DNA from 3 places in the Streptomyces sp. NPDC002886 genome. Region 3 is predicted to be linked to each of the others. Evidence: riboswitches for the same ligand, from Rfam matches in the RefSeq annotation. Region 3 holds a riboswitch; each other region holds the start of a gene.
The links. Region 3 has a riboswitch for cobalamin ahead of ACFYYB_RS13475 (energy-coupling factor ABC transporter permease). Riboswitches for the same ligand answer to the same signal wherever they lie in the genome.
Positions count from the first base shown of each region.

Region 1 (9,162 bases), on a different contig from region 3:
CCCAGGCCGGGAGCGGGATCTCGGGGAGGGTGAAGAGGAGGTGCGTGCCGGGGATGGGGGAGCCGAGGAGCACGGAGAACAGGAGGCGCAGGCCGATGACGAAGAGGCCGAGCTTGACGAACGCCCCGTAGGACCGCGCCCAGGGGGCATCGGTGCGGCGGGCCGCGACCACGTACCCGGTGACGCCGATGATCAGGCCGAGCAGGAGCGGGTTGGTGGTGCGGGAGGCGGCGGTGGCGAGCCCGAGGGCCCACAGCCACCAGGCACCCGCGTGCAGGGCGTTGCTCCGCGTGGCCTCGGGGGCGTGCCATTTTTTGTACGTCGGCACGCGCGTGCTCCCGGTTGCCCGGTCGGGGGCGTTCGGGCCGGCCGGGGTCGGGACTTCGCGTGCCGCGCCGTGCCGGGTGCGCCCGGCCTGCGGCCGTGCCGGGTGCCCACCCGCACCACCCGTGCGGGAAGACGGGCGGGTGGTGCGGGTGGCCCCGGTGGGCGGCTGCCCGCCGTCGGCGACCGTCCCGCCGTTCGCGGGCCCCGCCGGCGCGGCCGAGGCCGACCCCGCGGGACCCTCCACCTCGGGACCGCCCGTCATCGGGTGCGGCGGCGACGGGACTGCCAGAACGCGGCCGCGGCCAGGGCGGCCACCGCCGCGATGCCGGCGAAGAGGCCCGCCGACGGGCCCCCGTCCTCGGAGCCGGCGGACGGGGCGGTGGGCTTGTCAGGCGTGGCGGCGGTGTCCGCCACCGGTTCGCCGCAGCCCTGCTTCGGGTAGCCCGAGATCGCGCACAGCAGTGCCGCGCTGTTGTAGCGCAGCGGCTTCGCCACCTCCGCCAGTGCCTCGGCCGTCGTGGCGTCCGGGCCGACCTGCGCGCACGCCGTACGCGGGGCTGCCTGCGGCGGGGTCTCGCCCGCCTGGGCCTCGGCGGGCGTGCCGAAGTCGACGACCAGCGCGATCCGCTTCTTGCCCGGCACCGGGGCGGTGGCCGAGCAGATGGCCGCGAAGTCGGCGTCCGCGCGCGGCGGGGCGGCCTGATCGGCCGCGTCCTTGCTGACCACGAAGTGGAAGCCCTGCACGGAGCCGTCCGCCGGACGCAGCGAGGAGGGGCCCTGGGTGGCGTACGCCCAGGTGCCGCCCGCGCCGTCCCAGAACGACCAGTAGCGGTAGGTCGAGGCCAGGGCGGGGGACGCGGCCAGCAACGTCATGGCCAGGGTCAGGACGATGCCGGCGAAGAGGGCCGGCAGCGACGGGCGGCGTCCGCGCATCAGAGCTGGTTCTTCTTCCGGCGGCCGCTCAGCACGATGCCGATGCCCATGCCGGCCGCGGCGCCCGCGAGGATCATCCACCAGACGTTGCTGCCGCCGGAGTCCTCGTCCTTCTTTTCCTTCTTGTCCGCCGGCTGCTCCGACGCCTTCGCGGAGGCGTTCTGCGGCGCCGGGCCCGTCGCGTTCAGCGCCGCGACCAGGTCGGTGCCGCCGAAGGCCTTCGGGTCGGTGCCCGTCGCGTGCGCGGCCAGGATCAGGGTGCCGAGGCCGGCCGGGTTGCCCTTGGACCACTCGGCGGAGTTGGTCTTCAGCCACTCCAGGGCGCCCGCCGCGGACTGCTTGTGCCCGGCCGCGGCCAGGGCGATCACCGCGTCGGCGGTGTTGCCGGTGTCCGGGGTCGGCTGGTCGGCGCCCGGGGTGAGGGCGGTGAGGTGGCCGTCCTTCTTCAGGGCCTGGGCCAGGTATCCGGCCGCGCCCTGGGCCGCCGCCGCCGGGTCACCGGCGGTCGCCGGGCAGGCGAGGCCCGCCGCGGGGGTGTCCGTGGGGGAGGCGGAAGGGGAGACGAGCGCGCCCTGGCCGAGGCCGGCCAGTACGGCCGCGGCCGTCGCGTCGGCGTTGGCGGGCAGCTTGCCGTCGGCCGTCGCCTGGTAGGCGAAGGCACCCCGGTCGGCGGCCGGCTCGGACGAGCAGCCGAGCTGGAAGGCGAGGAGCCCCTCGTACGCGGACTTGCCGGCCTTCGACTTGACCTCGGCCGGCTTCTCGCCCGCCGCGGCCAGCGCGCTGATCACCACGGCGGTGGAGCTGGCCTCGCTCGGGGAGCCGGGGACGTAGGCCCAGCCGCCGTCCGCGTTCTGGACGGACTTCAGCCAGTCCGCGCCCTTCTTCACCGCCGCGTCCTGACCGCCGAGCGCCTTCAGCGCCTGCACGGCCACCGCGGTGGCGTTCGTGTCGAGCATCAGCTTCGCGTCGCACGCGGCTGCCGTGTCCGCGCGGAAGGAGGCGAAGCCGCCGTCGGCGCACTGCTGGCCGACGAGCCAGTCCACGGCCTGCCGCGCGGGCTTCAGACCCACCGTGTGCTGGGCGAGCAGTGCGAAGGACTGCCGCCACACCCCGTCGTACGTCGGATCGTTCTTGCCGAAGAGCCCGGAGGGGACGACGGGTGCCGGGGACGGCGTGGCGACATCGGCGAGGGCCGCGGGGGCCGCGCCCACGCAGAGCACGGCGGAAGCGGCGAGCGTGGCGGCGCTGCGGCGGACGTTCATGGCGGGGCGGGTGCCTCTCGTGCTGGGGACCCGGAGGCAGGCAGCACAGCGATGGAGGCTGGTACCGGGCTCCGGCTCCGTTTACCTCGACGGTGCCGGCCGCCGGAGGACCCGGCGGCTCGAGCCGCGCACCTCACGCACGGGGCAATCCGGCTCCCCGCCCCGAAGCTGCCGGGGTGGGTCACGGTTGCGGGTCAGCGCCGGATTCGCACCGGCTTCCCCCCGTACGGAAGTGTGGACGACGCCCATACTCTACCGGCCCGTAGCCCCGGGGCCGGGTGGCGCCGCCCACCCGCACCCCTTACACGGCGCGGTACGTCACGGGGTCGCTGCCCGGCACCGCCTCCGCGCGGCCCTGCTTCACCAGACGCCGCAGGTGGGCTTCCGCTTCCGAGACGGCGATGTTGCGGGAGCCGTACGGGATCTGCTCCCAGGGCCGGTTCCACTCCATCCGCTCCGCGAGCGCCCACGGGGTCAGCGGCTCGGCGGCGAGCAGTGCGCGCAGCCCGGTCAGCCGCTCCTCGTGGTGGTCCAGGAGTTCCCGTACGCGGCCTTGTGCGTCGGTGAAGGCGTGCTGGTGGGCCGGGAGGACCTCGGCGGGCTGGAGGCGGCCGATGCGTTCGAGGGAGTCGAGGTAGTCGCCGAGGGGGTCGGTGACCTGCTCGGAGGAGGGGTCCTCGTAGAGGCCGATGTGCGGGGAGATCCCGGGCAGCAGGTGGTCGCCGGAGAAGAGGCGGCCGTTGCCGGGGAGGTTCCGCGGGTGCTTCTCCTCGAGGTGCAGGCAGACGTGGCCGGGGGTGTGCCCGGGGGTCCAGACCGCCCGCAGCCGGCGGCCGGCCAGTGGCAGCAGCTCGGCGGGCACGATCTCCCGGTCGGGGACGGCGGCCCGCAGCCCCGGGAGGGTGCTCATGCGGCCGCTCGCGCGGGCGGCGCGCAGCGGGGCGATGTGCTGTTCGGGGGCTCCGGAGGTGGCCAGCTTCTCGGCCATGTAGTCGAACCAGACGCCGGGTTCGGAGGACCGGGTCCGCACCACGATCTCGGTGTCGGCGGCGTGCATGGCGATCCAGGCGCCGGAGGCCTCGCGGACCTGGCCGGACAGGCCGTGGTGGTCGGGGTGGTGGTGGGTGATGACCACGCCGTGCAGGTCGGCGACGGCGATGGAGAGGGCGCCGAGGCCGGCGACGAGGGTGTCCCAGGAGGCGGGGTCGTCCCAGCCGGTGTCGATGAGGACCGGGCCGCGGTCGGTGTCGAGGACGTGGACGAGGGTGTGGCCGAGCGGATTGTCGGGGATGGGGACTTTGATGCCCCACACGCCGCCGCCGTGATCGGTGACGTGAGGTGCCACGTCCGGGGTGTCCTCTGCCATGAGGGGCTCCGCTCTAACGGGAACAGGTCCAACGGGAGGTGCAACGGGAACAGGTCTAACGAGAACGTGTTGCATTAGTCGCCCAAGTCGACCACTTCTCCGGCTTCCTGACTAGTCGTTGGATCTTCGGGCTGTCGAGTGTGGGCCGATGCACGGGCGGTTCGGTCAGCTCCGTGGACTCCTAGAACTAGAACTGGTATCAGTTCTGGAACGCCAAGCCGCAGGAGGCATCAGCCATGACCGAGCTCGTGGAACACGGAAAACTGTTCATCGGCGGTGAGTGGACGGATCCGCTGGGCTCCGAAACGATCAAGGTCGTCTCGCCCCACACCGGGCAGGTCATCGGCAGCGTCCCGCACGCCTCGAAGGCCGACGTCGACCGGGCCGTCGCCGTGGCCCGCAAGGCCTTCGACGAGGGTCCCTGGCCGCGCACCACGCTCGAAGAGCGGATCGCGGTGGTGACCAGGATCAAGGACGCCATAGCCGTCCGGCACGAGGAGATCGCCCGCTCGATCAGCTCCCAGAACGGGTCCCCGTACTCCTGGAGCGTCCTCGCGCAGGCCCTCGGCCCGATGATGGTCTACGACGCCGCGATCACCGTGGCGCGCGACTACCCCTACGAGGAGTTCCGCCAGGGCGTCCTCGGCCCGATCCTCGTCCGGCGCGAAGCCGTCGGCGTGGTCGCCGCCGTCATCCCGTGGAACGTCCCGCAGTTCGTGGCCGCCGCCAAGCTGGCGCCCGCGCTGCTCACCGGCTGCACGGTGATCCTCAAGCCGTCCCCGGAGGCGGTCCTCGACTCCTACATCCTCGCCGACATCGCCCGCGAGGCCGGGCTGCCCGAGGGTGTGCTGTCGATCCTGCCCGCCGACCGCGAGGTCAGCGAGTACCTCGTCGGCCACCCGGACGTGGACAAGGTCGCCTTCACCGGCTCCGTGCCCGCCGGCCGGCGGGTCATGGAGGTCGCCTCGAAGAACCTCACCCGCGTGACCCTCGAACTCGGCGGCAAGTCCGCGGCCGTCATCCTCCCGGACGCCGACCTCGACGCCGCCATCGCCGGGATCGTCCCCGCGGCCTGGATGAACAACGGCCAGGCGTGCGTGGCCCAGACCCGCGTCCTCGCCCCGCGCAGCCGCTACGAGGAGATCGCCGAGGCGCTCGCCGCCGCGGCGTCCGCGCTGGTCGTCGGCGACCCGATGGACCCCGCGACGCAGCTCGGCCCGCTGGTGGCCAGGCGGCAGCAGCAGCGCTCGCTCGACTACATCCGGATCGGCCAGGAGGAGGGCGCCAAGGTCCTGTCCGGCGGTGGACGCCCGGGCGACTCGAGCCTGGACCAGGGCTGGTACGTGGAGCCGACCCTCTTCGGGGACGTAGACAACTCGATGCGGATCGCCCGCGAGGAGATCTTCGGCCCGGTCGTCTGCCTGATCCCGTACGGGGACGAGGCGGAGGCCGTACGCATCGCCAACGACTCGGAGTTCGGGCTCAGCGGCAGCGTCTGGACCGGCGACGTGGAACACGGCATCGACTTCGCGCGGCAGGTGCGGACCGGCACCTTCAACGTGAACACCTTCAGCCTGGACATGCTCGGGCCGTTCGGCGGCTACAAGAACAGCGGCGTCGGGCGGGAGTTCGGCCCGGAGGGGCTGGGCGAGTACCTCGAGCACAAGATGATCCACCTCCCGGCAGGGTACGTACCCCCCGCGGCCGGTGCGTGATGGGTGACCGCTGGCACGTCGAGGTGGACCGGGGGGTCTGCATCGGCTCGGGCATGTGCGTGAACCACGCCCCCGAGGGCTTCGCCCTCGACTCGGCGCGGCAGTCGCATCCTCGGGCGGCGGAGACGGACGCGAGCGAGCCGGTGCTCGCGGCGGCGGAGGGCTGCCCGGTCGAGGCGATCGCGATCACCCTGCTGGGCAGCGGCGAGGCGGTGTTCCCGCCGGAGGAGTGAGGGGGCCGCCGGGGCCGGGTGGGGGCGGAAGGGCGGCCCCGGCTCCGGTCCACGTGGTGGAGCGTGTGACACTCCTGCGACCGCCGTCGGGCCGAACCTCGCCCGGCGGCTTCGCAAGGGGTGGGGACATGAGCGGTACCGGAGACACCAACGGGACGGACACTCCCGGACAATTCGCCGAGCAGGCCGAGCCCGCCCGGAGTCGTACGGTCGGACGCCTCAAGGTGCTGGCCGTGGTGGCCGCCGGGCTGGGTGTGGTGGTGGGCGGCAGTCTGCTGGCGCCGGAGAGGGCCCCGGCGAGTCCGCGGGCCAACTGGACGGCGGTACCCCGGTCGTCCCTGCAGCCCGTGTACTCCGGGCCGGAGCCGACGCGGGATACGGTCCTGGAGGACTTCTACGTCGTGACGGACGATGCGGAGGTCGGGATGGACGTCGGGCAGGGGAACCCGCTACGCGAAGCCTGGGGCGACTGTGCCGCCGACTACGTCAGCTTCGAGTTCGTGAGCGATCAGCAGCTCGTGGGGCTCGTGAACGGGTTGGTGGCCCGCGGCTGGACGGTGAACCATCGCATGACCGAACCGGTGCTCGCGTACACCCTGGAGAAGGGCAAGTGGAGCCTCAGTACCTTCGCCAAGGCGCCCAACGGCGCCCTTCAGTTCAGCCTGCTGGCATTGAAGGGGACCCCGGAGTGCGAGCAGCGGTTCAAGGAGCAGCAGGGCTGAGGTGTCGACGGCAGGGAGAGGTGAGAACCTCCCGCCCTACGGCGGGATCAGGACTTTTTCCGGGGCGTCGCAGGCGGCGTCGCCGTCGGGGGCTCCGGGGCCGTGAGGTCGATCAGGCGGCAGACCGTTTCGATGTCTATCTTCACCTGGGCGATCGACGCGCGGCCCGAGAGCCAGGTGATCAGGGCCGAGTGCCAGGTGTGCTCGATGACCCGGACCGCGGAGAGCTGTTCCGCCGTCGGCGGGGCGTCCAGCCCCATCGCGTCCAGGATGATCGCCGTCGTGAGGCGGGACACCGTGTCCACCTCCGGGCTCACGCTGCGGTCCGCGAAGGTGAGCGCACGGACCATCGCGTCCGCCAGGTGCGGCTCCCGCTGGAGCGCGCGGAAGGCGCGCATCAGGGTCTCCGCGACCCTGGCCGCGGGCTCGTCCCCGGCCGGCGGGCGCTTGCGCAGCGTTCCGTGCATGTGCTGGAGCTGGTCCTGCATGGTCGCGACGAGCAGGTGCACCTTGGAGGGGAAGTACCGGTAGAGCGTGCCCAGGGCCACGCTGGAGGACTCCGCCACCTCCCGCATCTGCACCGCGTCGAAGCCGCCCCGGCTCGCCAGCTGGGCGCTGGCGTGCAGGATCCTCCTGCGGCGTGCCTCCTGGCGCTCCGTCAGGGGCGGAGACGCCGGTGTGGTGACGGCTGGGGTCACGGCCTTCGCTTCCGCTGTCATCTGTCCCGTTCCGGTTCCAAGGCGTTTCAGTTCCAGGGCGTTCAGGTCTGCGCCGGAGCGACCACGCGCGCTGCCCCGGGCTGTCGTGCGCCCCAGCATGGCAGGCGCCCGATCCGTGGCGCGAATCACCCGCCACCCCTCTTACGGTGTGGTTTCCGGCCGGTAGATTCAATGCTCTTCAACGGATCAAGTCTGAAACTTGTTCTACATTATCCGAGCGGTTACGCTCCGGCGAAAGTGCAGGGAGAAGGGGGCCGAGAGTGACCGCAGAGGCCATGGTGACGAGCCCTCTCACGGGTTCGGCCGCCGACGGCGGCCGCCCGTTGCGGATCGCACTCCTCACCTATAAGGGGAACCCGTTCTGTGGTGGCCAGGGCGTCTACGTCCGCCACCTGGCGCGCGAGCTCGTGAAGCTGGGCCACTCCGTCGAGGTCATCGGCGCGCAGCCCTACCCGGTGCTCGACACCGACGCCCTCACCGGCGCCGGCGCCACCCTCACCGAGCTGCCCAGCCTGGACCTCTACCGCAGCCCCGACCCGTTCCGTACGCCGGGGCGCGACGAGTACCGCGACTGGATCGACGCCGTCGAGGTCGCCACCATGTGGACCGGCGGCTTCCCGGAGCCGCTGACCTTCTCGCTCCGCGCGCGCCGTCATCTGGCCTCCCGCGCGGGCGAGTTCGACGTCATCCACGACAACCAGACCCTCGGCTACGGGCTGTTGGCGGACCTCGGTGCCCCGCTGGTCACCACCATCCACCACCCCATCACCGTCGACCGCAAGCTGGACTTGGCCGCCGCCAAGGACCGCAGGAAGCGCGTCTCCGTACGGCGCTGGTACGGGTTCACGCGCATGCAGGGCCGCGTGGCCCGGCGGCTGGGATCGGTGCTCACCGTCTCCGGCTCCTCCAAGAAGGAGATCGCCGAGCACCTCGGTGTCCGGGACGAGCGCATCCACGTGGTCCACATCGGTGCCGACACCGACCTGTGGTCGCCCGACGCCTCCGTGGCCGAGGTGCCCGGGCGGATCGTGACCACCTCCAGCGCCGACGTCCCGCTCAAGGGGCTCGTGCACCTCGTCGAGGCGCTCGCGAAGCTCCGTACCGAACAGCCCGACGCGCACCTCGTCGTCGTCGGCAAGCGAGCCGAACAGGGCCCGGTGGCCCGCGCGATCGAGACGTACGGACTCCAGGACGCCGTCCGCTTCGTCAAGGGCATCACCGACACCGAGCTCGTCGACCTCGTCCGCAGCGCCCAGATCGCCTGCGTGCCCTCGCTGTACGAGGGATTCTCGCTCCCGGCGGCCGAGGCCATGGCCACCGGTACCCCGCTGGTCGCCACCACCGGCGGCGCGATTCCCGAGGTGACCGGCCCCGACGGCGAGAGCTGCCTCGCCGTGCCGCCCGGCGACGCGGGGGCGCTGGCCGCCGCGCTGGGCCGACTGCTGGGCGACCCCGAACTGCGCACCCGGCTCGGCGCCGCCGGCCGCGAACGGGTGCTGTCCCGCTTCACCTGGGCCAAGGCCGCCGAGGGCACCGTCGTCCACTACCGCGCCGCCATCGAGCGCGCGGCGGCGGGCGCGAAGGCCCCGAGAACCCCGAAGGCCGAGCAGGCCGGGCAGGCCCCGCAAGCCCCGCAGGCCGCGACGACCCGGTGACCTCCCCCTTCCGTCCGATGCAGTTCCCCTCCCCACCCCGCGACCGCGAAGGCAGGACCACGTGCTGACCGTCGATTTCTCCCGGTTCCCGCTCGCCGCAGGCGACCGCGTACTCGATCTGGGCTGCGGCGCAGGCCGGCACGCCTTCGAGTGCTACCGGCGCGGCGCCCAGGTGGTCGCCCTCGACCGCAACGGCGAGGAGATCCGCGAGGTCGCCAAGTGGTTCGCCG
Region 1 is NZ_JBIAPV010000002.1:686,489-695,650, reverse strand. It holds gene ACFYYB_RS09320 (energy-coupling factor transporter transmembrane component T) at 1-328, opposite strand, end outside; gene ACFYYB_RS09315 (SCO2322 family protein) at 586-1,260, opposite strand; gene ACFYYB_RS09310 (prenyltransferase/squalene oxidase repeat-containing protein) at 1,260-2,522, opposite strand; cobalamin riboswitch at 2,644-2,774, opposite strand; gene ACFYYB_RS09305 (MBL fold metallo-hydrolase) at 2,824-3,888, opposite strand; gene ACFYYB_RS09300 (aldehyde dehydrogenase) at 4,125-5,603, shown strand; gene ACFYYB_RS09295 (ferredoxin) at 5,603-5,836, shown strand; gene ACFYYB_RS09290 (hypothetical protein) at 5,965-6,558, shown strand; gene ACFYYB_RS09285 (TetR family transcriptional regulator) at 6,606-7,277, opposite strand; gene ACFYYB_RS09280 (glycosyltransferase family 4 protein) at 7,538-8,932, shown strand; gene ACFYYB_RS09275 (class I SAM-dependent methyltransferase) at 8,994-9,162, shown strand, end outside.
Region 1: it holds a riboswitch for cobalamin, as region 3 does, so the genes downstream of both, ACFYYB_RS09310 (prenyltransferase/squalene oxidase repeat-containing protein) here and ACFYYB_RS13475 (energy-coupling factor ABC transporter permease) in region 3, are expected to answer to the same signal.

Region 2 (9,162 bases), on a different contig from region 3:
GTGGTGAGGAACTCCCGGGCGGCTTCGGCCGCCGTGCCGGCGGGTATCCCGAGGGCTTCCTCCAGCTCGCTTCGAGCGGGTCCCGCGGCCCCGTCGGCGAGCAGGGCCAGGAGCGGCCAGACACCGGCGGCGGTGAGGACCGCGCCCTCGCCGTCCGTCACGGACCGGCCGGCCCAGCGCGAGGTGAGTGCGTTGACCGCTCGTACCGTCTGCGTCTTCATGCGGGGAGCGTAAGGGTTGGGGCGCCGCCGGGACGGGTCGTTTTCCACGCCCCGGCGGCGCTGTTCGGGGGCGGGGCCGTCAGTGGCCGCGCAGGCCCTCGTCGACCGCGGTCATCAGCTCACCGTCGGCGGTGTCCGCGTCGAGCGACCAGAACATCGCGCCGCCGAGGCCCTCCTCGCGGATGTACCGGGTCTTGGTGCGCAGCACCGTCGGGTCGTCGTACGTCCACAGGGTGCTGCCGTCGAACAGCCAGGCGCTGCCGTTGCGGCGGTCCCGGTGGAGCTTGTACGTACCGGACGCCGCGAGCTGCTTGAGCTCCTTGTAGTCCGCGTACCCGTTCGCCCAGGCGGCCGGCGCCGGACCCGTCGCGGGCTGCCCCATGCCGTCCCCGCCGCCGCTGACGCCGGTCCAGCCCTGCCCGTAGAACGGCATGCCCATCACGAGCTTGTGGGCGGGCGCGCCGCGCCGCTCCCAGGCGTCCACCGTGCCGTCGACGCTGAAGTCGTTCCTCGCGTACAGCGCGGACTGCTGGGCGGTGGTGGCCTCGCCGGAGACGTGGAAGTCGTAACCCTGGAGGGTCACGAAGTCGAGGTCGCGCATGATCCGGCGGACGTCGAAGCCCGCGTCGATCTTGGCGGGGGCGGTCGGGACGAAGGCGGACAGCTCGTACTTCGCCTTCCGCTTCTGGCTGCGTGCGTAGTCGTCGAGCTGCGTGCGGAACTCGCTCACCAGCGCGGTGAAGTTCTTCTTGTCCTCGGGGCGGTAGGTGGTGTCGGTGTCGCCCGACGAGCCGGGCCACTCCCAGTCGATGTCGAACCCGTCGAAGATCCCCGCGGCCGAACCCGCCCCGCCGCGGGTGCCGTCCTGCGGGAGGTTGCCCTTGATGTACAGGTCGATGCAGGAGGACACGAGGGCCTTGCGGGAGGCCGGGGTGAGCGCGGCGTCCGAGAAGTGCGTCGACCAGCTCCAACCACCCAGGGAGAGCAGGACCTTGAGGCCGGGGTGTTTGGCCTTGAGCTCGCGGAGCTGGTTGAAGTTGCCGGCGAGCGGCTGCACCCAGTCGTCGGCGACGCCGTCCACCGAGTTCTCGGCGTCCAGGGGCCGGACGTAGTCGGCCCAGGCGTCGGCCTCACCGGGAATGTTGCCGGTGAAGCACTTGCCTTCCGCGCTGATGTTGCCGAAGGCGTAGTTGATGTGCGTGAGCTTGCTCGCGCTGCCGTTCTTCTCCAGGTCCTGAACCTGGAAGTCCCGTCCGTAGACGCCCCATTGGGTGAAGTAGCCGACCTTTTTGTACGAGCGGCCGTGCCCGGAGCCCTCGTGGCCGGAGCCGTCGTGGGCGGGGGCGAAGGCGGTCAGCAGGGAGAGGGAGCAGGCGGCGACTGCCAGCTTGCCGAGCATGCTGCGGCGCATGGGCTTCCTTTGCGGATGCGGTGAGTGGTGCCGGGGCGCGTGCGCTGTGCATGCGGAAACTATTGGTCTGGACCACAGCGGGTCAAGGGGGTGGAGCAACTCGGTCCGCCCGGGCGGGCGTTCGGCCTGCTCGGATCGGGGGAGGCTCCACTGACCGGCATCGCTGGCGAGCCGGGGAGGCGGTGTACAGGCCGCTGTGGAGGCAACTGTCCACGACTCAATACCTGCGGTCTCAAGGCGCGGACACCAGCTGGATCGTCCCCGGCGGGCAGGCGCCACTCGACATGCTCCTGACCAGCGGAGACCGTCCGCTCAGCGGCTGGCTCGGATCCGCCGGCGCGTGGACCCGGGACGAAATTTCCCGCGTTTGATCACCGAATTCAGTGGATCTTCGGTGTGCGCCGTGGCATGGTTGGTCTCACCGAAGGGGTGTAGCTCAGTTGGTAGAGCACCGGTCTCCAAAACCGGTTGTCGTAGGTTCGAGCCCTGCCACCCCTGCCAGACGAAGGAGCAGGTGAAAGCCTGTTTGCAGTCCCCCGGCCGATCAAGGCCGGGGGACTTCTTCGTCTCTGGAGTCCACTAGGAGGCAGAGGCCCCTTCCCCTCGGTCCTGGGCGCGTAGCCTTCTTCGGTGACGAAGACCGTGACGTATGTAGAGATGACGGATCCCGGTCAGCTCGTGCCCGGTGTTCCGGTTCCGGAACTCGCGCTCGTCGCTGTGGACGCGGACCTGTCGCTGGTTCCCGGCCTGATGGCCAGGATCGGTGCGCCGTACCGGTGGCGCAGTGCCCGCCGCAGTCCCCAGGAGTGGCAGGAGTGGTTCGCCGGGCATCCGGACCGGACCTGTTGGCTGCTGCGCTTGGGGGACGAGCCGGCCGGCGTGGTCTGCTACGACCTCCACCCGGGTGCCGACGTCGAGATCAGGACGTTCGGGCTCCTGCCCGAGTTCACCGGGAAGGGGCTCGGCGGCCATGCGCTGACGCTCGCGATCCGGCAGGGCTGGAATCTGGTGCCCGGCGTGCGCCGGGTGTGGCTGCACACGTCGTCGGCCGACAACCCGAACGCGCTGCCCAACTACCACCGCCGCGGGTTTCGTACCTTCAAGACCGAAGAAGAAGGCGTGTCGGAATCGGACGCGCCCTGACCGATGCCGGGTCGGCCTGTCCAAGCGGACGCCATCCGGCGCGACCTCACGGACACCGTAGATTGACCCGGTGACCTACGACATCGTGCTCGTGCGGGTGCGGCCGGGCCTGACGCTTCAGGAAACGCTCGAGGGCCTCAACGCCGACTTCGATCCCGATGCCGACCTGCCGCTGCTTCGCGTCACCGACGCGCAACGCGGCGAGTGGGACCGGACCCTGCGCCGAGTCTCCCGGGACATCGGTCCTGTCGAGTCGGCGGAGTACCTGTACAGCCTCACCCTTGAGACGCTCGGCCCGCCGGGGCGCGTACAGCTCGACTACTGCGGGGACACGGCCCACATCGAGGTCCCCTACCGCCACTCGGGTGCGGCGGCGTTGGAAGTGATGGAACTGGCTTACCGCATCGCCCGGATCGTCGAGGACGAAACCGGCCTGACCGGCCACGACTTCGAGGTGGGCCAGCCCACCCGAACCGGTGACCCCGCCAAGGCCGCCGTCCGGCTGGGCGGTGTCTCCGATTGGGCACGCCACCACGTGAGCTAGAGGATCACAGGGCCTGTCGGCGGCCGGAGGTCTCGCGCAGCCATCGGGCGTGCCGGCGGACATACGACGCGTCCTGGGGGAAGTAGCCGGCCCAGTCCTCGTCGAGGGGCGTCCAGGCCGCAGGCTGTCCGCTCTCCGCCACCAAGGGGGTCGCCGCACTCGCGATCGCGACGAACGACAGCCCGAGGGTCGGCGCCCACTCCGCGCGGTAGGAACGCACCGTCGCCGCCGCGGGTTCGGGCAGCAGATCCACCGCGATGCCGGTCTCCTCGAAGAGTTCGCGACGTGCTCCCTCGCGGGGGGTTTCACCCGGCTCGACGCTCCCGCCCGGCGGAACCCAGCCACGCCATCGGTGATGAACCAGGAGCACCCGGGCGAGATCCTCGTCGAAGACCCACACCTCCGCGGCGAGCGGCGCCGTGGACCCCAGGCCGTCGGTGGTCAACCACTGGCCGGCGCCGTCGAGGTGGATCCTCGCCAGCCGGACATCGGCGGCCGCGGCCTCTGCGACCCGGCGGTCGAACGCATCAGGAATCATCACCTCGGCACCATAGGGCGGGGGTCTGACACCGGGACGGCACCGGGACATGCCCGGACCCTTCGGTTCCTCGGCATGCCCCGGCTCGGAGTGCGCGCCCCCGGCGGGGCTCAGTACGTCGGGCAGAGGTTGGCCTGGACGGCCGCGACGATCAGGGCGGACTTGACGGGGCCGAAGCCGTCGGGGTGATGGGGGCCGATGAAGCGCTGGTTGGCACCGGCCACGCGCTTGGCCGGGTCCTTCTCGCCCTTCATCGACTGGCACTGGTCGAGGCCGCGCGAAACGGCCTTGTCGTCCTTGCCGTTGACGATCTCGGGGGCGATCGTGTTCAGCGCGGCCAGGTAGGCGGCGCGCTGCGCGGGTGCGGGGCTCGGAGGGAGACCGCTGTCGGGGCGGGCCGCGCTGGGATCGGCGCTGGGCCGTCCGGCGCTCGGATCGGCGCTCGGCACGGTCGATGCCGGGGCCGGGCCGGAGGACGTGCCGGGGGCCGGGGCGTCCGAGTCGCCGCACCCGGCGAGGACGAGGAGTGCGGCGCCGGTGAGGGCGGTGATCACGTGGTGTCTGCGCATCGGGTCATCGTCGCCCGGGGCGGGGCCCGGTGGGGCCCCGCGGGGGCCGCTGTGACCGGGCTGTGACGCGCCGCGCCGCCGCCGGCCCGGTGCGCGGCCGGCCGGCCCGGTGCGAAGGTGCCGGAGGAACCCGGGGAGAACGCCTAGCCTGGGGGAATGACCGCCACCGCCGGGCCCGATCCCCGTTCCGACCTGCGGGAATTCCTGCGTTCCCGGCGCGCCCGGATCGGCCCCGAGGAGGTGGGGGCCGCCGCCCACCCGGGAAGGCGGCGCGTGCCCGGGCTGCGGCGCGAGGAGGTCGCGCAGCTCGCGGGGGTCAGCGTCGACTACTACACCCGGCTGGAGCAGGGCCGTACCCAGCACGTCTCCGCCGAGGTCCTCGACGCGGTGGCCCGTGCGCTGCGGCTCGACGCCACCGAGCGGTCCCACCTCTTCGAGCTGGCCCGGCCCCAGCGGGCCACCGGGCCCGGTCGCGCCGCCGACGCCCCCGGCCGCGCGGAGGCCGACGGCCCGCAGCGGGTGCGGGCGGGCCTGTACCGGGTCCTGGACGCCCTGGAGGACGGCACCCCGGCGATGATCATGGGGCGCAGGCTCGAAGTCCTGGCCGCGAACCGGCTCGCCGAGGCCCTGTACGCCGACTTCGGCGCGCCGGGGTCGGGTGCGCCGGCGTCGGGTACCCCGGGGTCGGGCGCCCCCGGGTCGCCTACCCCGGAGTCGGGTGCGCCGGATCGGCGCGGCCGCAACCTGGCGCGGTTCCTCTTCCGCGACCCCGCCGCCCGCGAGCTCTTCGCCGACTGGGAGGGCGCCGCGCGCGGAGTCGTGGCCGCGCTGCGGTTCTACGCCGGCAGGCACCCGTACGATCCGGATCTGGGCCCGCTCGTCGAGGAACTGAGTTCGCTCGACCGGGACTTCCGGCGCTGGTGGGCCGGTCACGACGTGCTCGAGCACACCCACGGCACCAAAAGGTTCCGGCACCCCGACGTCGGTGAACTGGCCCTGGAATACGAGTCCCTGACCTTCCCGGACGATCCCGACCAGACCCTCTACCTCTACACGGCCGAGCCCGGATCCCCCTCCGACGAGGCGCTGCGCGCCCTCGCCTCCCGGGTGGCCGGCGCGGTGCGGGCGGAACGCTGACGTCGCCCTTCTGGCACACTGGGCCACGTTATCCAGGCGGTGCAGGACAGGAAACCGGTGCGAATCCGGTGCGGTCCCGCCACTGTGACCGGACGCCCCCGCGCGGGGCCCCGGGAGTCAGACACTGACGCACCGCCTCTTTCGGTTCGACCAGGGGACGCGGATCCCCGGGAGAGGCTCCACCATGTCTTCGTACCCCCGTGCGCTGCTGCGCGCGCTCTTGCCCGTACCCCTCCTGATACCGCTGGCCGCCTGCGGGGGATCACCCGTGGCGCAGGACGCGAAGGCCGCGGCGGGCGCCGCGCCCGGCTTCCCGTACTCGGTCACCAACTGCGGTGTCACCAGCACCTATCAGGCACCGCCGCGGCGTGCGGTCGCCATGAACCAGCACGCCACCGAGATCCTGCTGGCCCTCGGGCTGGAGGGGAAGACGGTCGGGACGGCCTACCTGGACGACGCCGTACTGCCCGCCTACCGGTCCGCGTACGACAAGATCAAGGTGCTGGCGAAGGAGTACCCCTCCCGGGAGGTCCTCCTCGGCGCCAACCCCGATTTCGTGTACGGGGGTTACTCCAGCGCCTTCGACAAGGCGCAGGGCCGCGACCGGGAGGGACTCGCGAAGTCCGGTGTCAACTCCCGCCTCAGCGTGGAGTACTGCACCGAGGGCAAGGTCGGCCTCGACCAGCTCAAGACCGAAATCACCGAGGTGGCACGTACCTTCGGCGTCCCCGAGCGCGGCGAGCGGCTCATCGCCGACGAACAGCGCCGCATCGACGCCGTCACCGCACGCCTGAAGGACAAGGACAGGCCCGCCGTCTTCGTCTACGACTCGGGCGAGGCCTCCGCCTTCACCTCCGGAGGCAACGGCATCGGCAACGAGATCATCTCGCTCGCGGGCGGCACGAACGTATTCGCCGACCTCCAGGACACCTTCGGCGACGTGTCCTGGGAGAAGGTCATCGAGCGCAAGCCCGAGGTCGTCCTCATCTACGACTACGGCGGCACCACCGTCGAAGCCAAGAAGCAGCGCCTGCTCAAGGACCCGGCACTGGCCCAGGTCCCCGCGATCAGGAACCAGCGGTTCGTCGTGCTGCCGCTGTCCTCCGCCGTGCTCGGCGTACGCGTCGCGGACGCCGTCGAATCGCTGGGCGGCCAGCTCCACCCCGACGCCGCGTGAGGCTCCGGGCCGCCCGAGCGTTCACCCGTACCCCGGTCGTACTGGCCCTGCTGGCCGCCGCCCTGGCCGCGTCGGCCCTGGCGGGGCTGGTCCTGGGGCCGGTACGGATCCCCCCGGGCGAGGTGCTCGACCTCGTGCTCGCGGGGCCGGGGCCCCGGGCCGGAGGGGGCGCCTTCGGGGCGATCGTGTGGGACGTGCGCATGCCGCGCGTCCTGCTCGGGGCCGTCGTCGGCGCGGGACTGGCCGTCGCGGGAACCGTGCTCCAGGCTCTCGTCCGCAACCCGCTCGCCGACCCGTTCCTGCTCGGGGCCTCCTCCGGGGCTTCCACCGGAGCGGTGCTGGTGATCGTCTTCGGGGCCGGATTCCTCGGCTTCGCGGGCACCGCCGCCCTCCCGCTCGCCGCGTTCGCCGGGTCGATGGGCGCACTCGTCGCCGTCTACGCGATGGCCCGGCGCGGCGGTGCCATGACCACCGGCCGGCTGATCCTCGCCGGAGTCGCCGTCCAGTACGTGCTATCCGCGCTGACCAGCCTGGTCCTCGTGCTGTCCGCGCAGCCCGATCAGGTGCGCAGCGTGCTGTTCTGGACCCTCGGCGGGCTCGGCGGGGCACGCTGGAGCGAACTGGCCCTGCCCGCCGGGGCCCTGCTCCTGGGCACCGGGTCGCTCATCGCCCTGGCCCGGCCGCTGGACCTGCTGCTCGCGGGGGAGGAGGGCGCGCAGACGCTCGGCCTGGACACCGGCCGGTTCCGGGCCGCCGTGTTCGTCCTCACCTCGCTCGTCATCGGCGTACTGGTGGCCTACAGCGGGGCGATCGGATTCGTGGGGCTGATGATCCCGCACGCCGCGCGGATGGTCGTCGGAGCCGGGCACCGGGCGTTGCTGCCCGTGGCCGCGCTGGGCGGGGCGGTGTTCCTGACCCTGGCCGACCTGATCGCCCGTACCGCCGCCGCGCCGGAGGAGATCCCGGTGGGCGTGGTCACGGCGCTCGTCGGCGGGCCGTTCTTCCTGTGGATGCTGCGCAGGTCCACCCGTACAGAAGGGGTCGTGGGATGAGGGCGCGACGGCCGACCGGTCCGGTGGCGCGGGCAGCGGCCGAGGCGGCGGGACTCGCCGTCGAAGGCGTCCGGTACGAGATCGACGGGCAGCCGCTGCTGCACGGGATCGACCTCACCGCCCGCCCCGGCGAGACGGTCGGAATCGTCGGCCCCAACGGCAGCGGCAAGACCACCCTGCTGCGCTGCGTCTACGGCGCGCTGCGCCCGACCGGCGGACGCGTGCTGCTCGACGGCGTGGACGCGGCCTCGCTGGGCGTCAGGGACCGCGCCCGGCGGGTGGCGGTGGTGCCCCAGGACGCGGCCGGCACCTTCGGGCTGACCGTGCGCGAGGTGGTGGCCATGGGGCGCAGCCCGCACAAGCGCTTCTGGGAGCAGGACGGACCCGACGACGTGCGCCGCGTGGCACGGGCCCTGGAGACCGTCGGCGCGGCCGCCCTCGCGGGCCGCCGCTTCGACGAGCTCTCGGGCGGCGAGCGCCAGCGCGCCCTGGTGGCCCGCGCCCTCGTGCAGGATCCCGGGCTGCTCGCGCTGGACGAACCGACCAACCACCTGGACATCCGCTACCAGCTGGAGATCCTCGGGCTGGTCCGTGCCCTGCCGGCCACCGCCCTGCTGGTCCTGCACGACCTCAACCTGGCGGCCCTGTACTGCGACCGCCTGTACGTCCTGGAGGGCGGACGCGTGGCGGCCTCCGGCACCCCGGCGGAGGTACTGACGGAACCCCTGCTGGCCGAGGTCTACGGGGTCCGCACCCACGTCGCCGCCCACCCGACGACGGGTGCGCCGCACATCGTCTACCTTCCGCGGGACGGGGGGCGAACGGGGTACTGACCTCTGGACGGGGCCCGCCCGGTGCGGCCGGGCGGGCACGGGTCTTACTTCTTGAAGCCGCCGTACGGGACGGTGATCAGTTCCATGCCGTGGCCCGAAGGGTCCTCGAAGTAGACGCCTCGGCCGCCGTCGTTGTGGTTGATCTCGCCGGGGTGGAGCCCGTGCGGGTCGGCGAAGTAGGTGATCCTCGCCCGCTTGATCTTCTCGAAGGCCACGTCGAACTCGGCCTCGGAGACGAGGAACGCGTAGTGCTGTGCGGTGATGGATTCGGCGGGGATGGTCGCGAAGTCCAGGGTGACGCCGTTCGCGATCTCGACGGGGATGAAGGGGCCCCAGGGGGCTCCGACCTCCAGGCCGAGGAAGTACGCGAGGAACTCGGCCGACTCCCGGTGGTCACGGGAGTGGATGATCGTGTGGTTGAGCTGAACCGTCATGAGTGGATGCCTCCGAAAGGCACATCTCGGCACCTCCATGCCTCACCCAGCCGGTGACCGACACGCGATGCCGCGACATGATCCTAAACAGCCCTTACGGGAT
Region 2 is NZ_JBIAPV010000001.1:359,059-368,220, reverse strand. It holds gene ACFYYB_RS01550 (serpin family protein) at 1-221, opposite strand, end outside; gene ACFYYB_RS01545 (glycoside hydrolase family 18 protein) at 301-1,632, opposite strand; tRNA gene ACFYYB_RS01540 (tRNA-Trp) at 2,058-2,133, shown strand; gene ACFYYB_RS01535 (GNAT family N-acetyltransferase) at 2,263-2,775, shown strand; gene ACFYYB_RS01530 (hypothetical protein) at 2,846-3,319, shown strand; gene ACFYYB_RS01525 (NUDIX domain-containing protein) at 3,324-3,857, opposite strand; gene ACFYYB_RS01520 (hypothetical protein) at 3,968-4,426, opposite strand; gene ACFYYB_RS01515 (helix-turn-helix transcriptional regulator) at 4,583-5,563, shown strand; cobalamin riboswitch at 5,573-5,710, shown strand; gene ACFYYB_RS01510 (ABC transporter substrate-binding protein) at 5,748-6,740, shown strand; gene ACFYYB_RS01505 (FecCD family ABC transporter permease) at 6,737-7,792, shown strand; gene ACFYYB_RS01500 (ABC transporter ATP-binding protein) at 7,789-8,625, shown strand; gene ACFYYB_RS01495 (VOC family protein) at 8,670-9,059, opposite strand.
Region 2: it holds a riboswitch for cobalamin, as region 3 does, so the genes downstream of both, ACFYYB_RS01510 (ABC transporter substrate-binding protein) here and ACFYYB_RS13475 (energy-coupling factor ABC transporter permease) in region 3, are expected to answer to the same signal.

Region 3 (9,162 bases):
GGAGTCGGCGAACGGTTCGCGTGCGGTCATGAACGCGACGTCCAGCCCCGACATCAGCCGGCGCCAGTCCTCGAACGGCACGCCCAGCACCTGGCAGTGCATGGCCGCCGAGAAGGGATCGGCGAAGCCGGCCCGCAGGTCGGCGGGCCCCCCTTCGGCGAGGAGCTGGTCGATGAGCTCGCCGGCCGTGGCGCGCAGCCGGTCCTGCAGGCCCTTCTGGCGCGGGTTGAGCGCCTTCATGACCGCGTTGCGCAGTCCGGCGCTGTTGATGTTGCCCATGTTGTTGACGACCTCGGGCGGGATCGTCAGGGCGTACTGGCGCGGGACGCCGGCGTTGGCCGTGTCCTTGAGGCTGAAGCGCTCGTCCTCCAGCACCTGCTTGGCCAGCGCGTAGCTGCTCACCAGCCAGGCCGGGTCCCCGGTGAGGGTGCGGACCTTCGCGACGGGCGCCTTCTCGCGCAGCCAGGTGCACTCCTCGGGGAGCACGTCACCGCGCCGCGAGAGGGGGAAGTCGATGAGGGGTTCGGTGGTCTGTCCGCCCCCCTGGTCGGAACGGGCCTCAAGCTGCTCGACGCTCATCGACGGTCCCTTCGGTTGGTGCGGTGTGCGCGTTCGTGTGCGTGCTCGTGTTCGGGTGGTTCGGGTTGCCCCGTACCATTTCGCCCGCCTCGGGGCGCACCACGGCGTATGCCTGGTTCCTCGTCGCGCGCAGTCCCCCACCGCGCGCGAACAGGAGGTCGGTCATCGGCATCTTGACGTGGTAGGCCGCCACGGAGGACGGCACGTCGAGAATGCTCGGGGTGTCGATGAAGAACGGCAGCTCGGCTGCCATGTAATCGAAACACACCTGCAACTGTGCGTCGGTGATTGATTCACCTTCCGGCAACTTGGAACCGACAAAGTGCAGGGCCATTTCCTCGCAGCCCTTACGGAATTCCCCGTCGGTCTCCAGGAAATGGAGCACGCGCCGGTGCAGAAGTTGGTAGACGGGGTTCTCCTGGAACTCCGACAGTGCCCTCACTCGGATCTCGGCGTGCGGAGGTCCTGATTCCTCCACACCCTTCAGAATCCTTCGCCGGACTGCCTTGATTTCCTTCGTCGCACGCTTCTCCGCGTGTTCCCGGGTGTAGCCGAAGGCGGCGAACATCCTGTCCACGTGGAGGTCTGCGTAGACGAAGTCGACCTGTGCGAAGCGGGTCGTGGCCCATCGGGCGAGGCTGGTTATGCGCTCGGAGCTGAAGTAGCTGTTTCCGGGACTCACTCCGATGAGCACATGGTCGCCGTCTTCCCAGATGTGGTGGCAAGTGCGGGTGAAGGGCAGAACTTCGAATGATGCGTCAGCTGTGATCGTCACCTGTGTGATCGCCCTTGTTGCCGCTTGTCCCTGGGAGCCCTGCGCTCCCGGTGTGGCGGCAATGTCGCTACGTTATGCGGTGGTCCCGGAGCGTGACAAGTGGGGGCTTGAATTGTTGGCTGGAATTATCGCTTCCGCACTACGGAAGAGTAATTGAATTTCTATCTGCCGCTCGAACGGGACCCGGGGCGTGAGGGGGGCGGGCATGCCGCTACCCTGAGCCGGTCAACAAGCACCAAGAAGGGGTGGACCCAGTGGCGGACATCGAGAGCGCACGGACGACGTTCGGCAAGTTCGACGTGAACGGTGACGGCTTCGTGACGGCCGACGAGTTCCGTTCGGCGATGGCGGCGATGGGCGACCCGTTCGTCACCGGCCCGGTCGCGGAGGCCGTGATCGCCGCGAAGGACTCCAACGACGACGGCCTGCTGAGCTTCGACGAGTTCTGGGCCTCCCTGAACAAGTAAGCCCCCGCGCTGCCCCCTGGCCCCCTGCCGGGCCGGGGGTGCGCGTCAGGTCTGCCGACCGGTCCCGCCGGCCATGCCCTCGACCTCGGCGAGGGCCTCCTCCAGCCAGCGCAGCCAGAAGGTCTCCAGCCCGGTTCCCGCGTGCAGCACGACACGCCGCAGCCGGTCCTCGTCGGAGTCCCGGCCGGCCGGGAAGTCCTTCTCCTCGATGCCCTCGTACACGGCCAACTGGGCCCGGTGCAGCTCCAGGTGCCGCCGCAGCTCCGCGGCCAGGCCCTGCGGCCCCACGACCGCGGCCGCCCGGATCCGCAGCAGCAGGGGATCCCGCACCGGCTTGGGATCCTGACGCTCCCCGACCCACCGCGCCAGCTCCCCGTTCCCGGCGGGCAGCACCTCGTACTCCTTCTTCTGCCCCCGTACGGGCCCCTCGCTGGGCAGCGCCCGGATCAGCCCGGCCTCCTCCAGCCGGCCGAGCTCCCGGTAGATCTGCTGGTGCGTCGCGGACCAGAAGTACCCGATCGACTTGTCGAACCGCCGGGTCAGCTCCAGCCCCGACGAGGGCTTCTCGAGCAGGGCGGTGAGGATGGCGTGCGGGAGCGACATGCGGCCATCCTAGGTTTGCGGGAGATCGAGGACCGCGATGCCGGTCTCCAGGGCCACCGCGAGACGGGTCCCGTCGGGGTGGAGGGCGGTGACGGCGGAGGGAGTGTCGGTGACCCCGTAGGCCCCGTCCCGGTGCCGCACGCCGATCTCCGGCCATTGCCGCAGGACGCGGCCCGTAGTGGCGTCGACCAGCCGGGGGTGCCCGGTCAGCGAGACCACCAGGTTCCCGCCGCACGCGACCAGGGTTCCCCAGCCGCCCGCTCCGGCGCTGCGGTACAGCCAGCGGCCGTCCCGGCACGACCACACGCCGAGCTGCCCGTCCTGGAGGGTGGAGGCCTCCTCGTCCCCCGGGCCCTCGCCGGTCCCCGAGACGGCGACCCGGTCCGCGTCGAGCCAGCAGGCGGAGCCGACCTCGGCGTAAAGGGCCGTCGGGCCCAGGAGGTCCCCGTCCCGGTCCAAGGCGGTCGCGTCGGCGAACGCGGCCGCCAGGTCGTAGACGTTGGCGACCCCGAAGGGGTGCCATACCCAGCCGGCCACCAGGAGCTTGCGGCCGTCGGGGGAGACGGAGAGCCGCGACTGGAACGTACCGGGGGTGGTGCGCTCGCCGGTGGTGAGCCGTTCGCCCGTGGAGACGTCCTCGACCTCGAGGACGTCGTACTCCTCCGGGCAGCTCACGAGCACTTCACGGCCGTCCGGCAGCGCGCCGAGGGCCACCGCGTGGTCGTAGTCCTCGGGGAGGTTGTCACCCCGTGGCAGCTCGCGCGCGATCCGCTCGCCGTCCAGCAGGACGGCCCTGGTGCCGCGCTCCTCGTAGAGCACCGTCCAGCGCCCCGAAGGGGAGCGCACCGCGCGGTCGTACGCGGGGGAGGCCGGGCGGCGAGCCGGGTGCTCCCGGCCGTCCGGGGTCCAGCGGCGGAAGCCGCCGACCGGGTCGACGAGGTCCGCGCCCTCCCGGCCCGCCCAGAACAGGGACTGCGGCTCCGAGGTTGCCTTCAGCGTCTGCATGGACGGGCAACCTACCTACTGCCACGCGGCCAGCGCCTCCGGATTGCGGGGTCCCGGGGCGTCCGCCGCCAGCAGTCCGTGGGCCCGCAACAGCGCGGCCACCGCCGGGGACCAGGCCGGGCGCAGGCCCGCCGAGGTGAGGAGGGACGGGTCCGAGAGGAGGGCTTCGGCCGGGCCGAAGCGGATGCCCGTCGGGGTCAGGACCGCCGCGTCGTCGGCCCAGCGGACCGCCAGGTCCACGTCGTGGGTGGCCATCACCACCGTCGTGCCGGCAGCGCGCAGGCCCGCCAGGACGTCGAGGAGCCGCTCCTGGCCGTCCGGGTCGAGCCCGGCCGTCGGCTCGTCCAGGATCAGCACCCGCGGAGCCATCGCCACCGCCCCGGCGATCGCCGCGCGCTTGCGCTGACCGTAGGAGAGCAGGTGGGTGGGGCGGTCCCGGAGCGGGGTGATGTCCAGGGCGGCGAGGGCCGAGTCCACGCGGGCGCGGACCTCCGGAGCGGGGAGCCCCAGGTTCATCGGGCCGAAGGACACGTCCTGCTCGACCGAGGCCGCGAACAGCTGGTCGTCGGGGTCCTGCACCACGAGCTGGACGGACGTGCGCAGCCGGGTCAGCCCGGCCCGGTCGTACGAGACCTCCGTGCCGTCCAGCCGCAGCGATCCCGCGCCGGGCCGCAGGCCGCCGCTGAGCAGCCGCATCAGCGTGGTCTTGCCGCTGCCGTTGCGGCCCAGCAGGGCCAGCGCCCGGCCCGGCACGATGGCGAAGTCGACGCCGGTCAGGACCGCCGGGCCGTCCTCGTAGGCGTAGCCCGCGCCGGACAGCTCGATCAGGGGGGTGGCCACCGGGTTCACAGGAAGAGCCCCTTCAGGGTGAGGGTCAGGGTGATCAGGACCGCCAGCAGGCCCGCGGTGGCCGTCAGGAAGCGCCACGACAGGGCCGCCTCCGGTACGAGGACCCGCAGGGCGCCGTCGTAGCCGCGTCCGGCCAGCCCCGCCTGGAGCTTGGCCGCGCGGTCGAAGGCCCGTACGAAGGAGGTGGCGGCGAGCCCCGCCAGGGAACGCCACACCGCCGCCCGGCCGGTGTGCCCGAGCCGGGCCGCCTGGGCCCGGCGGACCTGGGCCATGGAATCGAGCAGCAGGAAGCCGATCCGGTACATGACCAGGGCCACGTCCACCACCGGGGCCGGGACCCCGGCCCGGACCAGCCGGGGCAGGACGTCGGAGACCGGGGTGGTGAACGCGAACAGCAGCAGTCCGAGCGAGGCCGCCGAGGTGCGCAGCAGCAGTTCGGCGGCGGTCCGGGGGCCGTCGGGGGCCAGGGAGACCGGCCCCGTCGGGCCGCCGACCGCGAACAGCAGCGGCAGCGCCCCGGTGAAGCAGAAGCCGAGCGGGATCCGGAAGGCCCGCCAGAGCTGCCGGCCGGCCACTCCGGCCGGGCCGAGCAGCACGGCGAGGGTGGCGGCGGCCACCAGCGGCCCGCCGGGCCAGGGCGGCAGGCACACGGCGGTGACCGTCAGCCCGACCCCGAGCAGGGCCTTCTCCAGCGGGTGCCGGCCGCGCCAGCGACTGCCGTGCGCGGCCACGTCGATCGGCAGCACCGCCTAGGCCTCCGGGCCGGTGGCGGCGGAGGTGGTGGCGGCAGCGGCGGCGGCAGCGGCCCCCTGGCGGCGGCCCTTGCGGACGCCGAAGTAGTACGCGAGCACGCCCGCGCCCAGTGCCGCCTGCAGGGCGAACAGCGCGGACTCGACCTCGCCGGAGGGGGGTTCGTAGAGAGGGGAGAACCAGGGCTCGTAATCCGGCTTCAGCTCGGTGATGGCGGCCTCCGCCTGCGCGTCGGCGCCCGCGAAGGGCTCCTCCTTGCCCTCGCCCAGCCCCAGGGCGATCGGCAGCACGGCCAGCGCCGCCACCAGGAGCAGCAGCAGGCCGTTGATCTTCGTGTTCTTGGACATGCCGCTCATCAGGCCGCCGCCTTCTCTTCGGTGGCGGTATCGGTACCGGTACGGGTGGCCGTCAGCTTCGCGACACCCAGCCTGACCAGCTCCGACTTGCTCGACGCCATCAGCAGCCGCATCACCAGGACGGTCAGCAGCCCCTCGCTCACGGCCAGCGGGATCTGCGTGACGGCGAAGATCCCCCCGAACTTCGCGAGCGAGCCCGCGAAACCGGAGGCCGGGTCGGGGAAGGCCAGGGCGAGCTGCACGCTGGTGACGCAGTAGGTGATCAGGTCGGCGAAGAAGGCGCCGAAGAAGACGGTCACCATCAGCGGGAGCCCGGACGTGCGCAGCAGCCGGTAGACGGCGTAGCCCGCCCACGGGCCGGCGATGGCCATCGAGAAGACGTTGGCGCCGAGGGTGGTGAGCCCGCCGTGCGCCAGCAGCAGGGCTTGGAACAGCAGGGTGATCGTGCCCAGCACCGCCATGATCGGCGGCCGGAACAGGATCGCCCCGAGCCCGGTGCCCGTGGGGTGCGAGCAACTGCCGGTCACCGACGGGATCTTCAGGGCGGACAGGACGAAGGTGAAGGCCCCGGACGCCCCGAGCAGCAGCGTGCTCTCCGGGTTGGCCTTCACCTCTCGGGTGAGCGCGCGGACGCCGTGGACGACGAAGGGGGCGGACGCGGCGCCCCAGGCGACCGCGTGCAAAGGGGGCAGGAACCCCTCGGCTATATGCATGGGTAGGAGACCTCTCCAGCACCTCGTGGATGGACAACGCACCCCGGCCGGTCTCCTGGCTCACGGGTTGACGTCCATGCCCCGCCTTCCCGGGCAGCGCGGAACCTCCCGCGCAGCCCAGTGGCTTTCCCGCAGGAGTGGAGCCGGACTTCCCGATCACAGTGGCGAGGGCCGCACCGGTTTCCCACCGGTTTCCCGAACACCAAGGCCCGCTGACCCTAGTCGGCCGCACGGACCGGGAACAACCCGCCCCAATCGCGCCGGGCGGCGACCGGATTCCGCTTGTGTGTCACGCCATGTGTCCACGCCGCCACTATCTGCCTCAATAGCCCCACCTGAAAAGGGAGTTCCTCATGTCCGTGACCGCCGAAGACTGGCTGCCGTGCGTCGCCGCGCTATTCCGTACGTAGGACCTGGACGGGGGCGGACACCTCGGCCGCGAGGACCTCATCGCCTACGCCGGCCGCCTCGCCGAGTGGCTCACCGAGCCGGGAGACACCCGCCGCGGGGCCGCCCTCCACGACGCCTGCTCCGAGCTGTGGACGCAGCTGCAAGGCGCCCCGGACACCGACCGGGGCGGGCGGATCAGCGAGCAGGAGTTCGTCGCGGCGGCCGCGCGCCACGCCTTCGACGGCGACCGCTACTTCCGCGAGTCCACCCTGCGGGCCCTCGACGCCCTCGCCTACGCCCTCGACCGGGACGGCTACGGCCGCATCGACCGCGCCGAGTACGAGCGCCTGTTCGGGGCGATCGGTCTCGACGGGTCGCTCGACTCCCTCTCCTTCGACCGGGTCGACGCGGACGGCGACGGCTCGATCAGCCGCGAGGAGCTGCGTGCCGCCGCCGTGCACCTCTACCCGCTGGCCGACCCGACCTGGCTCACCGCGGCGAGCGGCTGCAGCGACCGCCCGCGCGGCATCGCCCTGGTCGCCCACGACGCGCGCAAGGAAGCCGACCCGCTCGCCTGGACGGACCGCAAGGCCGCCGAGCTCAAGCCGCACCGGCTCTACGGAACCGGCACCACCGGCTCTACGGAACCGGCACCACCGGCACCCTGATCAACCGGCGGCTCGGCCTGGACGTCGCCCCGCTGCGCAGCGGCCCGCTCGGCGGAGACCAGCGGATCGGCTCGCTGATCACCCAGGGGCAGATCGACCTGTCGGCCCCTACCCGTGCTGCGCCCGGACGGGCGCGGCCCGGTGGCGGGGCTGTCGGGCTCCGGCGAGGCTGGACGGGTGGCTACCGACCCCGCGCAGGACCTCGACTACTCCGACCTGACCGCCGTGTACGTCAACTGCACGCTCAAGCGATCGCCCGAGCCCAGCAACACCGAGGGCCTGATCGGGAAGAGCCGCGCGGTGATGGAGGCGGCCGGGGTCCGGACCTCGCTCATCCGGGCCGTCGACCACGACATCGCGACCGGTGTCTGGCCCGACATGACCGACCACGGCTGGGACGAGGATCAGTGGCCGGTGCTCTACAGCCAGATCATGGACGCCGACATCCTGGTGCTGTGCGGCCCGATCTGGCTCGGGGACAACAGCTCGGTGATGAAGCAGGTCATCGAGCGGCTCTACGCCTGCTCCTCGATCCTGAACGACCAGGGCCAGTACGCCTATTACGGGCGCGTGGGCGGGGCGCTGATCACCGGCAACGAGGACGGCGTCAAGCACTGCGCCATGAACATCCTCTACAGCCTCCAGCACCTCGGCTACGCGATCCCCCCGCAGGCCGACGCCGGATGGATCGGCGAGGCCGGACCCGGGCCCTCCTACCTGGACCCCGGATCCGGCGGTCCCGAGAACGATTTCACCAACCGGAACACGACCTTCATGAGCTGGAACCTCATGCATCTGGCCGCCCTGCTCAAGCGGTCCGGCGGGATGCCGGCGCACGGCAACCAGCGCTCACTGTGGGACGCGGGCTGCCGCTTCGACTTCCCGAACCCCGAGCACCGGTAGCGGCCGGGCCCCGTCTCCCGCCGGCGGGTGCGCGTTCAGCAGACGTTCGGGTGCGCGACGTCCAGGACGAAGCGCTCCGGGGCGTGCAGCTTGAACGAGGTGTAGGCGGGCTTGGTGTCGAAGGCGGCGCCGAGGGTGACGTACCCCTCGTAGTCGCCGGTGAGGGCGAGGCCCTTCAGCTTGGGCAGGTAGATCTTGACGAGCTTGGGCCCGGCGTAGACGTTGTTGCCCGCTTCGTCGTGTCCGGCGGCGGGGTGCAGGCGGATCTCCAGGAAGTACCGCCCGGCCAGCGGGACGGGCTTGCCGGACCCGTCGTAGACCAGCTTCGGGACGGGGGTCACGGTGACCTCGGGTACGTATCCCTGCAGGTCGACGACCACCCGGTCGTACGTGCAGTGACCGCCCCAGCGGGCATTGACGACGAGCGGAGTGGCGGTGGTGGTGGGTGTGGCCGGCTTTGCGGTCGTGGCTGCGGCGGAGGCCGGTGCGGCGAAGGCCAGAGTGGCGGCGAGCAGTGTGCCCAACCCCAGTGCGGTGGCCTGCCGGCGGCGTGGACGGTTCATGGCGTCCCCTCGATTCCGAGAGACGGGGAACGATGTCATCCGTGAAGACGCGCCCGGTACGGCCGTGGTTGCACCGGGTCCACCGGGTTCGGCCGGTTCAGTCGGCTCGGCCGGTTCAGCTGGGCAGGAGGGCGCTCAGTTCGGCGTCGAGGTCGTAGTACAGGCGTTCCCGGCCGCGCGGCACCAGCTCGGTCATCCGGCGGCACAGCGCCTGTACGTCCTTGGCGCGGGCGGACACCACACAGGACTGCGCGCCGTTGCTGAAGGCGAGGAACACCCGCGGCTCGGTGCCCTTCCAGCGCGGCCACACCTGGATGTCGCCCTCGCCGGTGGCGCAGACCTGGCCGTCGAGCAGCAGCTCCCGGGAGAAGACCCAGTGGGCGAGGTGCATCCCGGCACCCTCGAAGTCGAGGGAGATCTCGTAGGGCCGGTCGCTGCGGTACACGAAGACGCCCCGGACCGGGACGGGCGCGGGCGCGGCCTCCAGGCGGAGCGGGAGGACGCGGTGTTCGGTGCCGGTCATGCGGGGCGCCTCTCTCTC
Region 3 is NZ_JBIAPV010000003.1:270,655-279,816, reverse strand. It holds gene ACFYYB_RS13515 (cytochrome P450) at 1-579, opposite strand, end outside; gene ACFYYB_RS13510 (tRNA-dependent cyclodipeptide synthase) at 560-1,354, opposite strand; gene ACFYYB_RS13505 (EF-hand domain-containing protein) at 1,609-1,821, shown strand; gene ACFYYB_RS13500 (PadR family transcriptional regulator) at 1,867-2,424, opposite strand; gene ACFYYB_RS13495 (hypothetical protein) at 2,434-3,429, opposite strand; gene ACFYYB_RS13490 (energy-coupling factor ABC transporter ATP-binding protein) at 3,445-4,269, opposite strand; gene cbiQ (cobalt ECF transporter T component CbiQ) at 4,275-5,024, opposite strand; gene ACFYYB_RS13480 (energy-coupling factor ABC transporter substrate-binding protein) at 5,028-5,375, opposite strand; gene ACFYYB_RS13475 (energy-coupling factor ABC transporter permease) at 5,384-6,097, opposite strand; cobalamin riboswitch at 6,125-6,319, opposite strand; gene ACFYYB_RS13470 (hypothetical protein) at 6,493-6,948, opposite strand; gene ACFYYB_RS13465 (hypothetical protein) at 6,835-7,155, shown strand; gene ACFYYB_RS13460 (flavodoxin family protein) at 7,333-8,058, shown strand; gene ACFYYB_RS13455 (hypothetical protein) at 8,094-8,621, opposite strand; gene ACFYYB_RS13450 (SsgA family sporulation/cell division regulator) at 8,737-9,144, opposite strand.